2 regions of the Pseudoalteromonas sp. ND6B genome follow, and region 2 is predicted to be linked to the other one. Evidence: predicted binding sites of a transcription regulator. Region 2 holds the regulator's gene; the other holds the start of a gene.
What was found. The regulator MetJ, encoded in region 2, represses methionine synthesis genes. The targets are predictions, from matches to a motif close to TAGACGTCTAGACGTCTA.

Region 1 (7,634 bases), on a different contig from region 2:
GCCGACAATAGAGACTTGCGCGTGCTGGAGTAAATCAAATACTTCATTAATACTGCCTGAGCTGGTATTTTCAATCGGTAACAAGCCAAAGTCGGCTTGGCCATTTTCTACTTTACCGGTGATCTCATCAAAAGAACTACAGCCAATTTCAATTAATTTGCCTGGTCGGCGACTAAAGTACTTATGACACGCAAGTTGACTGTAAGATCCTTGTCCGCCTAAATAGGTTACCCGATGGGTTTCACTTAGCGCATCAGGGTTGAGGTTTTTTTGCAGCATAGCTTGTTGATGTAATACTGAGTCTTCTAATATGGTTTGAAAAACATTATTTACATAGTAGGCATCTAAACCAAGAGATTTACCATAACCGATTAATTTTTCGAGTAATGCTAATTCACGTGCTTCATCACGAATTGGTTTATTATTCGCTATCTTATATTCAACAACACCATGGCTAATACGGCGTCGCTTCGCTAATAACACAAGTAGGTCAGAATCGATTTCATTTATATCGTGCCTAAGCGTGTCTAAAACATCATTGCTCATTTGGTTTTCCTCATTCCAAAAATGTCACTGTATTTAACAGCGTAAACAAAAAAGCCTCCCAGTTGGGAGGCTTTACTATTCGATTGATTTTATCTCACAAACAGGGAAGCCTCTTCTATATAAAGAAGCTAAAAAAAGATAAGAAAGTAAGTGAGTATTTTATATTCATGCCCTTAATGTATGAAGAGTAACCTCTAATGTCAACAAGCACTTATATTAAATAGGTTTTTTACCTGATATATATACAAAACATATTGTTTTTTAAAAACTTTACAAATAATTTATAATTCTGATTTGAGATCTGGTATATTTCTACTACTCGCAAAAATAATAATTATAAATAAGGTTGGCCTTTTGTGTATCGACGCCCTCCATCTCGATTTGGAATAAACTCACTCAGTGTCAAGTTATCACTGTTGATCTCTGGCATTTGTTTAGTTGCAGGTATTTGTGCGGCTGCTTTAATGCTCAAATCAGAAGAGAAACAGCTTGTATTTGAAGAGCATGAGGTATTAAAGCAATCAAATGAATTATTAATAAACCAGTTTAATAATTTGATAGCGACCAAAGTTAAAATAGCTGAGCAAGCTAATATTGTTGTTAGCGAGCAGTTATTTGAGGGGCAATTATCATTTAAGAATAACAATGCCCCGACTATGCAAGTCACCAATGATGGTTCAGTGCGCAGCGCATCTGCCGATGGCTTATCTGCGGCGTTCATTCCCGAAAATGCTTATTCTCCTTTTTATAAACAGTTAATTGCAGATTCTGAATCGCTTTGGAAAGTGATTTCCCCCACGTTAATTCAAGATTTTTATAATTTTTACCTGATCACCAAAGATAATTTTATCCGTGTTGCGCCACCAAATTGGGCACTTAATGTCCCCGGAGATTACACCTTTAATCAAAGCAAAAGTTTTAATTACGCAAAATCGTTAACAAACCCACAACGCGAGCCGCTGTGGTCACGAGTGTATTACGATGGCGTTTGGAATAAGTGGGTCGTTAGTTTAATTGTACCTATTTATAAAAATGATGAGTTTTTAGGAGTTACGGGTAGTGATATTTCTCTCGACTCTCTCATATCGCAATTGCCCGTCGGCGGAAAAGAAAAACATTTAGTGGTGTTCGATAAGCAAGGGCAGCTATTGGCGCACCCTAATTTAGGAGCCGATAGTTATACACAATACGGAGAGGCGGGAAAAAAGTTGCTACCTGGCGATTTTATTTCTCCTGAGCTAAAGCGAGTTATTGATAATGCAGGGCAAATACAATTGCCGGAATATGCCGACTCGTTTTCATTAAATGGTGAAGACTACATTATAAATATCCATAAAGTTGAAGGTGTAAATTGGTACGTGGGCGTATATAAAAAGCGCTCTTCTACACTATCGGCACTGAAAGACTTAAAACTGAAGTTTTTTGGCTTGTTTATTCTGTATGCCATTTTAGTTGCTTTGTTATTACACCAAGCACTTTATCAACTAGTTTTAAGACGCCTACATTCACTGGTTTATGCGGTTACTAACTTTGGTAAAGGCCAGTTAGAAATTGATTTTCCAAAAGAAAATAAAGATGAAATTGGCACGCTTAATGGTTCATTCAAAGATATGACCATTGAAATCCGCAAACTCATCGATGGCTTAAACCAGCGCATAATAGAAAAAGAAATTGCAGAAAAGGCTGCAAATCGCTTGTCTAAAGCGGTTGCCTTCTCGGGCACGGGTGTGGTGATCACTGATGAAAACTTTGTGATTGAATATGTTAATCCAAAAATGCTGGAAATGACCGACTTTGCAGAAAGTGATTTCCTGCGCCAGCCACTTCTGACTATTATTGCTAATGAAATGACCATGCTGGTAGAGGACATTGATATTGATTTGCGCAACCGTAATTACTGGCGAGGGGATACCCTTATTGAAGCGCAAAACAAGCCACCCATATGGGTATCGCTGAGTGTGTCACCTATTCGTGAAGATGGTGGAAAAATCACCAGTTACGTTGCTTCAGCGCAAGATATTTCATTTGTAAAAGAAAGCCAACGCAAAATGGAACAGCTCGCTTACTTCGACACATTAACCGGGCTTGCTAATCGTACATTCTTTAGAATGCAGCTTAGAAAGTCGATGGCGCTTGCTGAAAGAGGGCGTTACTCGTTTGCTTTATTTTATTTTGATTTGGATGAATTTAAGCGTATTAACGATACTTTAGGTCATGATGCAGGCGATCAACTATTGGTTGAAGTGGCAACGCGCTTAAAGCAGCGCTTACGAGCAGAAGATACTATAGCCCGTTTAGGCGGTGATGAGTTTGCGGTATTACTCAGTGGTATTGAGCATCAAAAAGAAGCATCGGAAGTCGCTGACACCATTCAAAAAACGTTAAATCAGCCAATAAAATTAGGTAGTAACGAAGTCATTGTTAGTGCCAGTATTGGTATTACCTTGGCGCCATTTGATAGCTTAGAAGAAGATCAGTTATTAAAACATGCCGATTTAGCCATGTATGAAGCAAAAGCGAAAGGGCGTAATACGTTCCACTTTTATAGCCAAGATCTAAATGCAGCCGCTAATGAGCGATTATTCCTTGAAAATGAGTTGCGCCATGCAATTAAAGAAAAGCAACTCACACTGCATTATCAGCCACAAGTTGATTGTCGCGATAATAGTGTAGTGGGATATGAAGCATTGCTTCGCTGGTTCCATCCTACGCAGGGGTTCATTCCACCTACTAAATTTATTCCTATTGCGGAGGCAACGGGTTTAATTGTGGAACTTGGTAAGTGGGTGTTACAACAAGCATGTGAGTTCACTAAACGACTAGAGCAACAAGGTAGAGCGAGCAACATGTCGATAAACCTGTCAGCAAGGCAGTTTAAAGACGCAAGCTTAGTACCTATGCTGAAAAAAATAATCATAGAGACGCAAATTAATGCTAAAAGCCTGCACCTTGAACTGACTGAGAGCATGCTAATGGGTAATGTTGAGGCGGCTATTGATCAGTTACATCAATTGAAAAAGCTGGGTATTTCAATTTCCATTGACGATTTTGGTACAGGCTATTCTTCGTTGAGTTACCTTAAACGTTTTCCTGTCGATATTCTTAAAATTGACCGCTCGTTTGTTAAAGATATCCCTGAAGATGATAATGATATGGAGATCACCGCTGCGATTATTGCGATGGCACAAAAGCTCAAGCTTGATGTGGTTGCTGAAGGGGTTGAAACAATAGAGCAAGTTGAATTTTTACAAAATAATAATTGTTTTATTGTGCAAGGCTATTACTTTAGTAAGCCCGTTGCCGAAGCCGATATCCCTGTGTTGTTTGATCAATTAGCTGCGTTAAAAGTCCCTGAATAGAACAAAAGTTGCGGGTTAACCACCCGCAATTTTTACCTTAAACTTTAATCCTTCTAAAATCGCCTTTAACTTATCGCGATCATCACCTTGTACTTCAATAACTCCTTCTTTTACTGCGCCACCTTGGCCCATCTTACTTTTTATTGTTTTTGCTAACTTTTTTAAATCGTGCTGTTGGGGATCTAATCCTACAACTAGCATTACGCCTTTACCTTTTCGACCTTTGGTTTGACGCTCTATGCGAATAGACCCGTCTTTAAATAGTTTTACATCCAGTTCTTTTTCTGGCTTTGGCTGGTCAATTCGCCCTGTTGCTGTTGAATACACTAAGTGATTATCACTCATAATTAACCTATCTAAGATTGAATCTAATATTGGGCTAAATAATAACAAATTTGTGACGCAAAGGCGTAATTTTTGCGCCTAAGCTGAACACCTTTTAATCCCGCAAAGATAAACATCCTCTGTTTAAGTACCGCAATAGTGCTTATGAATAAAAGTGCTTAAGGATTTTAAAAAGCGCTTTAAATTGGCTAGCGCTATAAAAATATCCATGCTACTATTTCGGCATTATAGATGTATGGATGGCCAAATGATAAATTCTTATTTAGAGCAAGCTCAGCTTAATGTAGAGCAACAGTTAATTAATGCTGAGCTAGAAAAGCTTGAGCAGTACTTAAATAGCAATGCTGCACCGGCCGTGCGTTGGCAGTATCAAATTCCAGAACTCGGTGAAGGTGGCGCATGTAGTTTATTCGGCTACTTGCAAGATGAGCCGTTTAATTTAAACGATTACGTTAGCCAAAATACGCAAACAACGGCAAAGTTAGCGCAACTTCAGTTGATTGTTGACTATGTAATCGAAAACACCCAGTTAGATTGGTATGGCATCTATCAAAATACGGCCACCCCTGAAGGCGAGCAGTTATTAAAGCTCGCTTATTTTGGTGCACCGAGTCGCCCTTTATTTCCGCTCACCGCTGAATTTGCAACCGGCAGTAATAATGTGCAAGTGGCACTCAGTGGTAAAGGACGTGTCATTAATAATGTTGAGCAATATTTAGCCGCGGGTGGTGAGTATTACACCTGCGATCCGAAAGTAAAAGCAGAGGCCTGTTTACCACTATTTAATGCGCAAAAGCAGTGCATTGGCATTGTCGATGGCGAAGCCTTTAGCACGGATTTTTTTGATAATGCGACACTCGCGTTATTAATTGCATGCTGTATTAAAATTCCTCACTTTTTAGTGTAAATAACACTGGTCAATCGAGTGAGTTTTTATGTTAAGCTTAGCGCAACAGCTAACCCCTAAATAACGAAGAGATAGTCAATGTTCTCAGTATTAAAACCATTACCAACAGACCCTATTCTTGGCCTTATGGCGGCCTATAAGCAAGATACTAACCCTAATAAGATTGACTTAGGGGTTGGTGTATATAAAGACGAGCAGGGGAATACCCCGGTATTAAAATCAGTAAAAAAAGCAGAAGCGTTTCGTTTAGAAAATGAAATGAGCAAATCTTACATTGGTCTTGCTGGTAACTTAGATTACTGTCAACAAATGGAAAATCTTCTTCTTGGTGAGCACCCGGCATTATTAGCTAATCGCGTACGCACAGCACAAGCACCTGGTGGTACAGGCGCACTTCGTGTTGCAGCAGAATTTATTGTACGTTGTAACCCAGGCGCAACTGTATGGGTTACTAACCCAACGTGGGCTAACCACATTAGCTTATTTGAAGCTGCAGGCTTAACTGTTAAAGAATACCCATACTACGACTACGAAAACAAAGATTTATTGTTTGATGAAATGGTTGAAACATTAACACAGGTGCCTAAGGGCGATGTTGTGTTATTACATGCATGTTGTCACAACCCAAGTGGTATGGATTTAAACGAAACACAATGGAATACTATTGCTGAACTTGCAAAAGATGTGGGCTTTACGCCATTAATTGATATTGCATACCAAGGTTTTGGTTCTTCTTTAGAAGAAGATGCCAATGGTTTACGTATTTTAGCCAATGCGGTTGAAGAGTTGATCATTTGTTCATCATGTTCTAAAAACTTTGGCTTATACCGTGAGCGTATTGGTGCGTGTTCAATTATTGCAAAAGACAGTGCAACCGCTGATATTTCAAACTCGGTATTATTAAGTGTGGTACGTAGCATTTATTCTATGCCGCCAGCGCACGGTGCAGACATTGTAAACACCATTTTAAGCAGCACAGAGTTAACGCAGTTATGGCACAGTGAACTTGATGAAATGCGTAACCGTATTAATGGTTTACGTAGTTTAATTAAAGACAGCCTTGCAGCCAAAGACATTGCTCAAGACTTCTCATTTATAGACCGCCAACACGGTATGTTCTCTTTCTTAGGTATTAATAAAGAGCAAATCGAGCGTCTACAAAAAGACTACGGTATTTATATTGTGGGCTCTAGCCGTGTAAACGTAGCGGGAATTAGTCAAGCAAACATCGATTACTTTGCTAACGCTGTTGCTGATGTATGTAAGTAACCAATAATAAGTTTTAGCTTATTAGCAATAAAAAAACCGCACACTCGTTGCGGTTTTTTTATTGTTTGTAATACCCATCCCCTTATATCAATCTGCTTAGATATAAGGGAGTTTAACTCGTTAAATTGTTCAAATATTTATACAAATTGGTATTACAGCCAGCGAATAGCGCCTGCAATACGTTCATTATACATATCAACCGGTGAGCCTAGGCTAGCTATTAGTACAGTATCAGCTTGTTTTCCTCGGCTTATATGGCCTACATAGCGAGAGTCACTAAAGTCACCCGAGCCAATTTCAAAGACTTTGTTATCACTAGGGACAATAAACACGGTCATAGGGCCAAAGTCCGATTCAAACACTAAATGGATGCCTTTCTCGCCTTGAAAATCGCAAAAGTTAACATAAGTAACTTTCCCAGGTAAATCATTAAGTTGACCGCCAAGTAAAGCCAGCTTTTCATTGACTGTTTGTAAGCTGATAGGTTGAGTTTTATTTAACGCGTTAAGTTCATGATAAACATGCGCCAATGCATGCTCGCCAGCCGCATGATTCAAGTTTTGCTCTGTGCTAAACATAAACGCACTTACCGCAATCACAAATGAAGCAGCGAACGCCAAATATACACGGTCAAACTTAAAGCGTGAGCGTGAATCAATAACGTTGTCTTTTTGTTCAAGCTCATCTTTTCTGGCTTTTTCTTTTAACGAGGTGTTTAAAATAATCCGTTCAGCAAGGTTGTCAGGCACAGGAATATCAAGCGCATCATTGAGTTGCTTATCAAATGTTTTGTTTTCATTTAAAAATTGTTGTCTATCGGGACTGCTGTTTGCAAATTCCAGTAGTTCTTTGTCTAGCTCGTTTGGCTGTGCAATCGTGCGGCGACGAAACTCAAGTTCATCCATTATTTTGATGCCCCTTTAAGTTGTTCATCATCACGGCTTAGTGCCTCTTTAAGTTGATTTTTTGCTCGAAATAAACGTGTCATAACCGTATTTTTGTTTAAATCGAGTATGTCTGCAATTTCATCCCCAGAGCAGCCCATAACCACTTGTAATAGTAGCGGCTCTTTGTATTCATCGGCCAACAACGAAATTTGCCGTTGAATAACGGTTTGCTCCATTTCATCATCTAAAGAATGACTGGTTTGATCCACTAGCGTGTCGTTATCTACATCACTGTAATCAAATTGCTTGCGCTCAAAGCGC
Region 2 (7,634 bases):
AAAGCACCTTAGGGTGCTTTTTTTGTGGCCAAAATTTACTTTCCTACCTGCTTTATTAGCAATTTTGTATTTATTTTTTTTGCATAACTATTTCCTGTTCTTATTCTGAGTATGCATAAACATTTGCAGACAAAACAGCCAATATTCTCTATATTTTTATTTGTTAAACTTTAAAGATGGTACTCAAATGCAGGTAACGTGAGGTTATTTGTGTTTAAAGTTAAATAAAATTCGGTATTTCACTATTTTAATTTAAGACTAAAAAATACGCTTTATAAAAATAGAACAAGGGCAAAAAGTACCTGTGTTTTTCATTTTTATGACGAATTTATATTTTAAAAATGTCAGGATAATCTAGGGAAGTTGCTGATAAATCACTTAAAATTAACAGTTCTAGCATATAACAGGATAGACCTGATATTGCTTGGAATTTAAAAATAATAAAGGTATCGTAGATTAAAACTACCTCTCACTTTAACTTAAATTGCAGGATATAATCGCGTTATGTCAGATTTTCGTGAACAAGCACTACATTACCATGCCCATCCCGTTCCAGGTAAAATCAGTATTGAGCTGACCAAGCCCGCTGAGACGGTTAAAGACCTCGCGCTCGCATACAGCCCCGGTGTCGCAGAACCTGTTCGTGAAATTGCCGCTGATCCAGCAAATGCCTACAAATATACTGGTAAAGGAAATATGGTTGCGGTTATTACTAACGGCACCGCAATTTTAGGCTTAGGTAATTTAGGTCCACTGGCTTCAAAACCCGTTATGGAAGGTAAAGCGCTACTATTTAAGCGTTTTGCAGGGTTAGACTCTATAGATATTGAAGTTAAGCACCGTACTACCGAAGACTTTATTAACACGGTGGCTAATATTGCCGACACCTTTGGTGGAATTAATTTAGAAGATATTAAAGCGCCCGAGTGTTTTGAAATAGAAAAAGCGCTTATAGAGCGTTGTAGCATTCCTGTTTTTCATGATGATCAGCATGGTACGGCTATTGTAACGGCTGCGGGTATGCTAAACGCGCTGGAAGTACAGGGCAAAGCAATTGAAGATGCAATTATTGTATGTTTAGGTGCCGGCGCTGCAGCTGTTGCCTGTATGGAGCTTTTAATTAAATGTGGCGCGTTGCGTGAACATATTTATATGTTAGATCGCAAAGGAGTTATTCATACGCGTCGTGATGACTTGAATGAATATAAGCAATTATTTGCAAACAATACCGATAAACGTACTTTACAAGATGTAATTGAAGATGCCGATGTGTTTGTGGGTGTATCGGGCCCTAATTTATTAGCCCCTGAAGATTTAAAATTAATGGCTGATAGACCCGTGGTATTTGCTTGTTCAAACCCCGATCCTGAAATCGATCCGCAATTAGCACACGCTGCACGTAACGATTTAATTATGGCTACAGGTCGCTCTGATTATCCGAATCAAGTTAATAACGTATTGTGTTTTCCGTTTATTTTCCGTGGTGCGTTAGATGTACGTGCCAGTGAAATAAACGACGAGATGAAAATTGCTGCTGTAGAAGCAATTCGCAGTATTGCTAAAGAGCCCGTGCCGACTGAAGTGCTTACTGCCGCAGGCATCGACAAATTAGAGTTTGGTGCTAAATATATTATACCAAAACCAATGGATCCACGTTTGTTACCACGTATAGCTAAAGCGGTTGCGCAGGCGGCGGTTGATTCAGGTGTGGCACAAATTGATATGCCAGAAAACTACATGGCGTAATTGTTAAGTGTAAATTAGCGCAAAAAAACCTCAGCATTTGCTGAGGTTTTTTTGTATAAAGACCCTTCTAGTCTTCATTTAAAATAGGCACTTCTAGTCCCATTTCTTGCATTATTTTCTTCACTTCTTCAGGTACTTTTTCTGCGTTATCTTTACGCAAATCATCATCATTAGGCAGCGGTTGCCCGGTAAACGCATGCAAAAACGCTTCGCATAAAAGCTCGCTATTTGTTGCATGACGTAAGTTGTTTATTTGACGACGAGTACGTTCATCAGTTAATACTTTTAATACATTTAGCGGGATCGAAACGGTGATCTTCTTTACTTGTTCGGATTTTTTCCCGTGTTCTGCGTATGGGTGAATATATTCACCATTCCATTTAGCCATAAGATGTATCGTTGCCTCAGATTATAAATTGCTCACACAGCATCAAAGCGTGTAAATATGCGTGAAATTCTATCGGTTTAAAAAAGATAGTCAAATACTAGTTATTTAGCTATCTAGACATTTAAATGTTTTGACATCTTAAATTGCATGCGCTACCTTTTAGACGTCTAAACATCCAAATTAGTAAAGGTAGCGAAAATGAGTGAAAAAAATAAGGCAACAATTGCTGTTCGTAGTGGAATAGAAGCCGACAAACAGCATGGTGCGGTTGTTCCACCGCTTTATTTATCAACAACTTACTCATTTGCTGACTTTGATACAAAGCGCCAATATGATTATGGCCGCAGTGGTAACCCCAATCGTGACATTTTGGCTGAGGCGCTCACGGAGCTTGAAGGTGGCGCTAAAGGCATTATTACCGCAACAGGCATGGCAGCCGTTCACCTAACAACACAATTACTTAATAGTGACGATACGTTAGTGATCCCTCATGACTGTTATGGGGGCAGCTATCGCTTATTTACTTCGCTAGAAAAGCGCGGCTTATTAAAACTAGAAGTGGTCGATTTTACCAAAAGCGACAGTTTGACACGCATCCTTGCTATTAAACCTAAGCTGATTTGGATTGAAACACCTAGCAATCCTATTTTACGCTTAACAGATATTAAAGCGGTAACTGATACAGCTAAACAGTGTGGTGCACTGGTTGCCGCCGACAACACATTTTTATCGCCAGCATTACAAAACCCGATTAAGTTTGGCGCTGATATTGTGGTGCACTCAACCACAAAATATATCAATGGCCATTCAGACGTTGTTGGTGGCGCGGTTATCGCAGCGACTGCTGAGTTAGGTGAAGAGTTAGCGTGGTGGGCAAATAACATTGGCATCACCGGCGCGCCATTTGATAGCTATTTAACGCTCAGAGGCTTACGTACTTTAAACGTGCGTTTAAGGCAACACCAAGAAAGTGCACTCGCCATTGCACAGTATTTAGAACGCTCCCAGTTTGTTGCCCAAGTTTACTACCCAGGTCTTGAATCACACCCTCAACATGCGCTAGCTAAGGCGCAGCAGCTTGGCTTTGGTGCTATGGTTAGCTTTGATATAAAAGGCGATATAAACGATGCTGCAGCGTTTTTAACGCGCTTAAATGAATTTAGCTTAGCGGAATCATTAGGTGGAGTAGAAAGTTTGATTTGTCACCCTGCGACTATGACCCACGCCGGCATGGACGCAACCGCGCGTGCAGAAGCCGGAGTAGGCGACACGCTTATTCGTATCTCGGTGGGTATTGAAGATGTAAATGATTTACTCGCTGACTTAGACAGGGTATTTAATTTGGTGCGCCCAGGACAAGCCGATCCCGGCCTATCGGCAAAAAGTGGTGCTAGTGAATCATTTGGTTCAGCAAAGTTAAACGCGGCGCATCCGGCGTTATGGTAGTGCATACCAATCTTCAAAATACAAAACATAAATGCGAGTCGGTATTAATATGGTAAATCAGGTTCATAAATTTGGTGGTTCGAGTTTAAGCTCAGCGGATCGCTTTAAAAGTGTCGCAAATATTATTTTAACTCATGCTCAAGCTGGGGATTGTGTGGTGGTATCGGCTGCCGGTAAAACCACCGATACCTTAGTTAAACTGTGGCAAAGCTATCAACAGCAAGACACTCAAGCTATTGCTGATATTGTATTGCTATTGAGTAACCATCAAATAGCTCTGATTGAGCAATTATTAATAGCTAACGCTAAGCACCATGCGCTTGATTTACTTGAAACTGAGCTCAGTATTATTACCAAGCAGGCTAAGCAAGGAACATTAGCTGAAGCTGCGTTATTAGCACATGGTGAATTGTGGTCTGCAAGGTTACTAAGCGCTTACTTAGAACAGCTTAACGTTAGCGCTTGTGCCCATGACGCTAGGCAGTTATTTACTTTAGATGCCGGACAGCTGCAGCATGCTAATAATCAGCAGCAGTGCTTAAAAGCCATACAGACGAGTAAAATTAATGTAGTTACTGGGTTTATTGCGGCTGATTTACATGGTGAAACAGTGACCTTAGGGCGAAATGGCAGTGATTACAGTGCCACTTTATTAGCGCGGTATTGCAATGCTAAAAAAGTCTCTATTTGGACTGACACTCAAGGTGTTTTTAGTACTGATCCGCGTAAGGTTGCTAATGCGGTTAAGTATGCGCGAGTGTGCCGTGATCAAGCGAATTTATTAGCGAGGTTAGGTAATCCAGTATTACACGCTAAAACATTATCGCCATTAAAAGATACCGATATAGAATTAGTTGTTCGCAGTAGTTACGATCCTCAAGGCAGTCATACCGAAATAGTTAAACTAGGAATGAGTAAACAAAAACGCTTTTTAACCACAGTAAATAATGTGGATTTACTCATTGTTGATGATCTGAGTGAAGGCGAAGTAGCACATGTTAGCCAACTTATTCAGCATAGTTTGCATCACTTTGAACACGAAGGCGAAATCTACTTACTAGTCCCTGCGTCAGCGACACATCAGGTGGCTAATTATTTTGCTGGCCGCGCCAATATTAGTGAGTCAAACTTAAATGGGGTGGCGATTATTGCACCTGATCAAGAGGTAGCGCCGCTTGGTAAGCAAAGTGAAGCCTTATTACAAACACAATCTATCCAGCCTCGGTTTACCCATTACGGTGAGGGATATACGTTACTATTAACCGATCAAGTACTTGAAAGTGATGTGCTGAGCCTGTTACATGACAAGCTCATTAATAAAGCACAAGAAATAGCTTTAATTATTGCAGGACTTGGTAATGTAGGTGCTGAGTTTATGCGCCAATTACCTGCTCAACTAGCACGCTTATCAACTGATTTTAACGTCAAGTTAGTAGCGCTTTTACGCTCAGAGCAGATGCTGGTGAATGCTAATGGATTAGACTGTGAAAGCTGGCAACTTCAATGGGAAAACCATGCAAGCTCCTATAAACAAGCCGATTTATTGTCATACATAGATACTCTTGAGTATGAACATAAAATAGTGATCGACATTACCGCCAGTGAACATTTTAGTCAGCTTTATAGTAAGTTAGTTGAATTAAACTGCCATCTAATTAGTGCTAATAAATACGCGGGAACCGCATCGCTTTCGTGGTATCAAACACTACGTGAAAGCCTTGCTCAACGTGGCTTACATTGGCGTTATAATGCAAGTGTAGGGGCCGGACTACCGATTAATTTTGCCTTGGCTGATTTACAAAATAGTGGCGATAAAATAACGCGAATAGAAGGCGTATTTTCAGGCACGCTGTCATGGTTATGCAGTATGTATGATGGCAGTAAAGCGTTTTCAGATTTAGTTCTAGAAGCACAAGCTTTGGGATTCACAGAGCCTGATCCTCGAGAAGACTTATCTGGACGAGATATGCAACGTAAGTTGCTTATTTTAGCGCGTGAATTAGGTATTGAATTGGAACTTGATGACATTTCTTTATCCGCTTTGATGCCCGATGAGTTAAGTGCAGGCAGCTGGAATGACTTTATTGATAATAAGGCTCGTTTAGATGCATTTATTGAGCAGCATGCGCAAGCGGCTCAGCAACAAAATGCTGCACTGTGCTACACCGGGTTATTAGAGTTTGAAAACAACACGCTAAACGCTAAGGTAGGGATTACCTATGTACCAAAAAGCGAAGCGGTTGCGAATTTGACCCCCGGCGATAATATTTTTGTGATTAATACCCAGTGGTATAACCAAAACGCATTAGTGATACAAGGCCCCGGTGCGGGTAAAGAAGTGACTGCTGCTGGCGTTCACTCTGACTTATACTGGTTGGTACAAAATATTAGTTAGACCATCAAAAAGGCCGCTAATTTGCGGCCTTTTCACTGTTCACTATATTTAAAATAGCTCTTCTTCAGTTTTAGTGTTTTCTTCAAATATATCATTTGGTTGTGATAACACATACTTGGTAGGAGCGGTGCCTTTTTCAAAGTATTCAAAACGGCTGGTGTAATCGTTTTTATGACTTAATAATCCGGTTTCTAAATCAATACGAATAGAAACTAAGCCTTCAGGTGGTTCGATGGGCGCAGCAGGTTTACCATCCAGTGCGGCGCGCATAAAATCAACCCATGCAGGCTGAGCTGTTTTTGCGCCTGACTCAGCACCTGATATTTGACCACTTCCTAAGTTGTTATTGTAGGTTGAGCGTCCCAGTGTATTACCTGGGTTATCAAAGCCAACCCAAACTGATGTCATCACATCGCGGTTAAAGCCACTAAACCAAGTATCTACAGAATCATTAGTCGTGCCTGTTTTACCAGAAAGATCGCGACGTTTTAGCGCTTGTGCACGCCAGCCTGTTCCACTCCAACCGGTTTTATGTGACCAGCTACCGCCACCCCAAATAGCACTATTCATTGCGCTGGCAATTAAAAATGCATTTTGTTTAGAGATGATCTGCGGCGCACAATTTGGTGCTACTTGCTCACCTAGCATTAGCGAGCTAGGAGTTGTCGTTTCATCATCACAAATAATGGTGGGATTGGTTTTAAATAACGTATTACCCATTGCATCTTGGATTTGTGAAATAAAGTACGGCTCAATTAGGTGACCGCCATTAGCAAAAGCACTCATCCCACGAGCTAATTCAAGCGGCGTAATGGATGCACTGCCTAATGCCAGTGACTCACTACGATTTATATCTTTATCGTCAAAACCAAATTTTAATAAATGATCGGCTGTTCTTTGCAGTCCAACGCCCCTTAATAAGCGTACGGAAATTACATTCTTAGATTGGGCTAAAGCACGACGAATGCGAATTGGGCCATTATAAATAGCTGGGCTGTTTTTTGGTCGCCATGCAACGCCTTGGCTCTTATCCCATTGATTTATAGGAGCATCATTTAAAATTGACGCTAGTGTGTAGCCTTTTTCAAGCGCAGCTGAATATATAAACGGCTTAATATTTGAGCCTACTTGGCGTTTAGCTTGTACAGCTCGGTTATATTGGCTTTGTTCAAAACTATATCCACCAACAATGGCTTTTATGCGCCCGTCTTGTGGGTCTAAAGAAACAATGGCGCTCGCCGCTTCAGGTATTTGACTTAAAATATAGCTATTATCGTCATTTTTGCGCAGCCATATTTGCATGCCTGGGGTTAATATATCGCTTGCTGTTTCAGGCGCAAAGCTTTGGCGATAGCGTGTAATAAACTTACGTGCCCATTTTAGGTTATCCCAAGTAAGGGTTGTGCGCTCGCCGCTTTTAAGTATAACTTCAGCGCTTTTATCGCTCACGCTTAACACCGCAGCCGTTTTTAAAGGGCCAAATTCATTAACGGCTTTTAAAGTGTTTAATAATTTCGACTGCGTTAATGGCGGCTCTGTTTGCGGATCCCACAATATGGCTTCAGGGCCTCTAAAACCATGGCGCATATCGTAGGCATGTAGGTTATTAACTAGAGCTGTTTGTGCTGCTTTTTGAACATCTGATTCAACAGAGGTGTA

Region 1: ND6B_RS05630 (translation initiation factor) is a predicted target of MetJ. The motif match lies at 4,479-4,496, and genes of this name have one in related genera.

The regions. Positions count from the first base shown of each region.
Region 1 covers NZ_JQFL01000058.1:89,733-97,366, forward strand. Annotated here, with positions in the region: gene ND6B_RS05640 (chorismate mutase) at 1-546, opposite strand, end outside; Phe leader region at 591-713, opposite strand; gene ND6B_RS05635 (bifunctional diguanylate cyclase/phosphodiesterase) at 903-3,905, shown strand; gene ND6B_RS05630 (translation initiation factor) at 3,921-4,250, opposite strand; gene ND6B_RS05625 (GAF domain-containing protein) at 4,498-5,157, shown strand; gene ND6B_RS05620 (amino acid aminotransferase) at 5,236-6,426, shown strand; gene ND6B_RS05615 (DUF3379 family protein) at 6,579-7,331, opposite strand; gene ND6B_RS05610 (sigma-70 family RNA polymerase sigma factor) at 7,331-7,634, opposite strand, start outside.
Region 2 covers NZ_JQFL01000080.1:123,165-130,798, reverse strand. Annotated here, with positions in the region: gene ND6B_RS01360 (malic enzyme-like NAD(P)-binding protein) at 505-1,746, shown strand; gene metJ (met regulon transcriptional regulator MetJ) at 1,814-2,134, opposite strand; gene metB (cystathionine gamma-synthase) at 2,333-3,580, shown strand; gene metL (bifunctional aspartate kinase/homoserine dehydrogenase II) at 3,630-5,975, shown strand; gene ND6B_RS01380 (penicillin-binding protein 1A) at 6,024-7,634, opposite strand, start outside.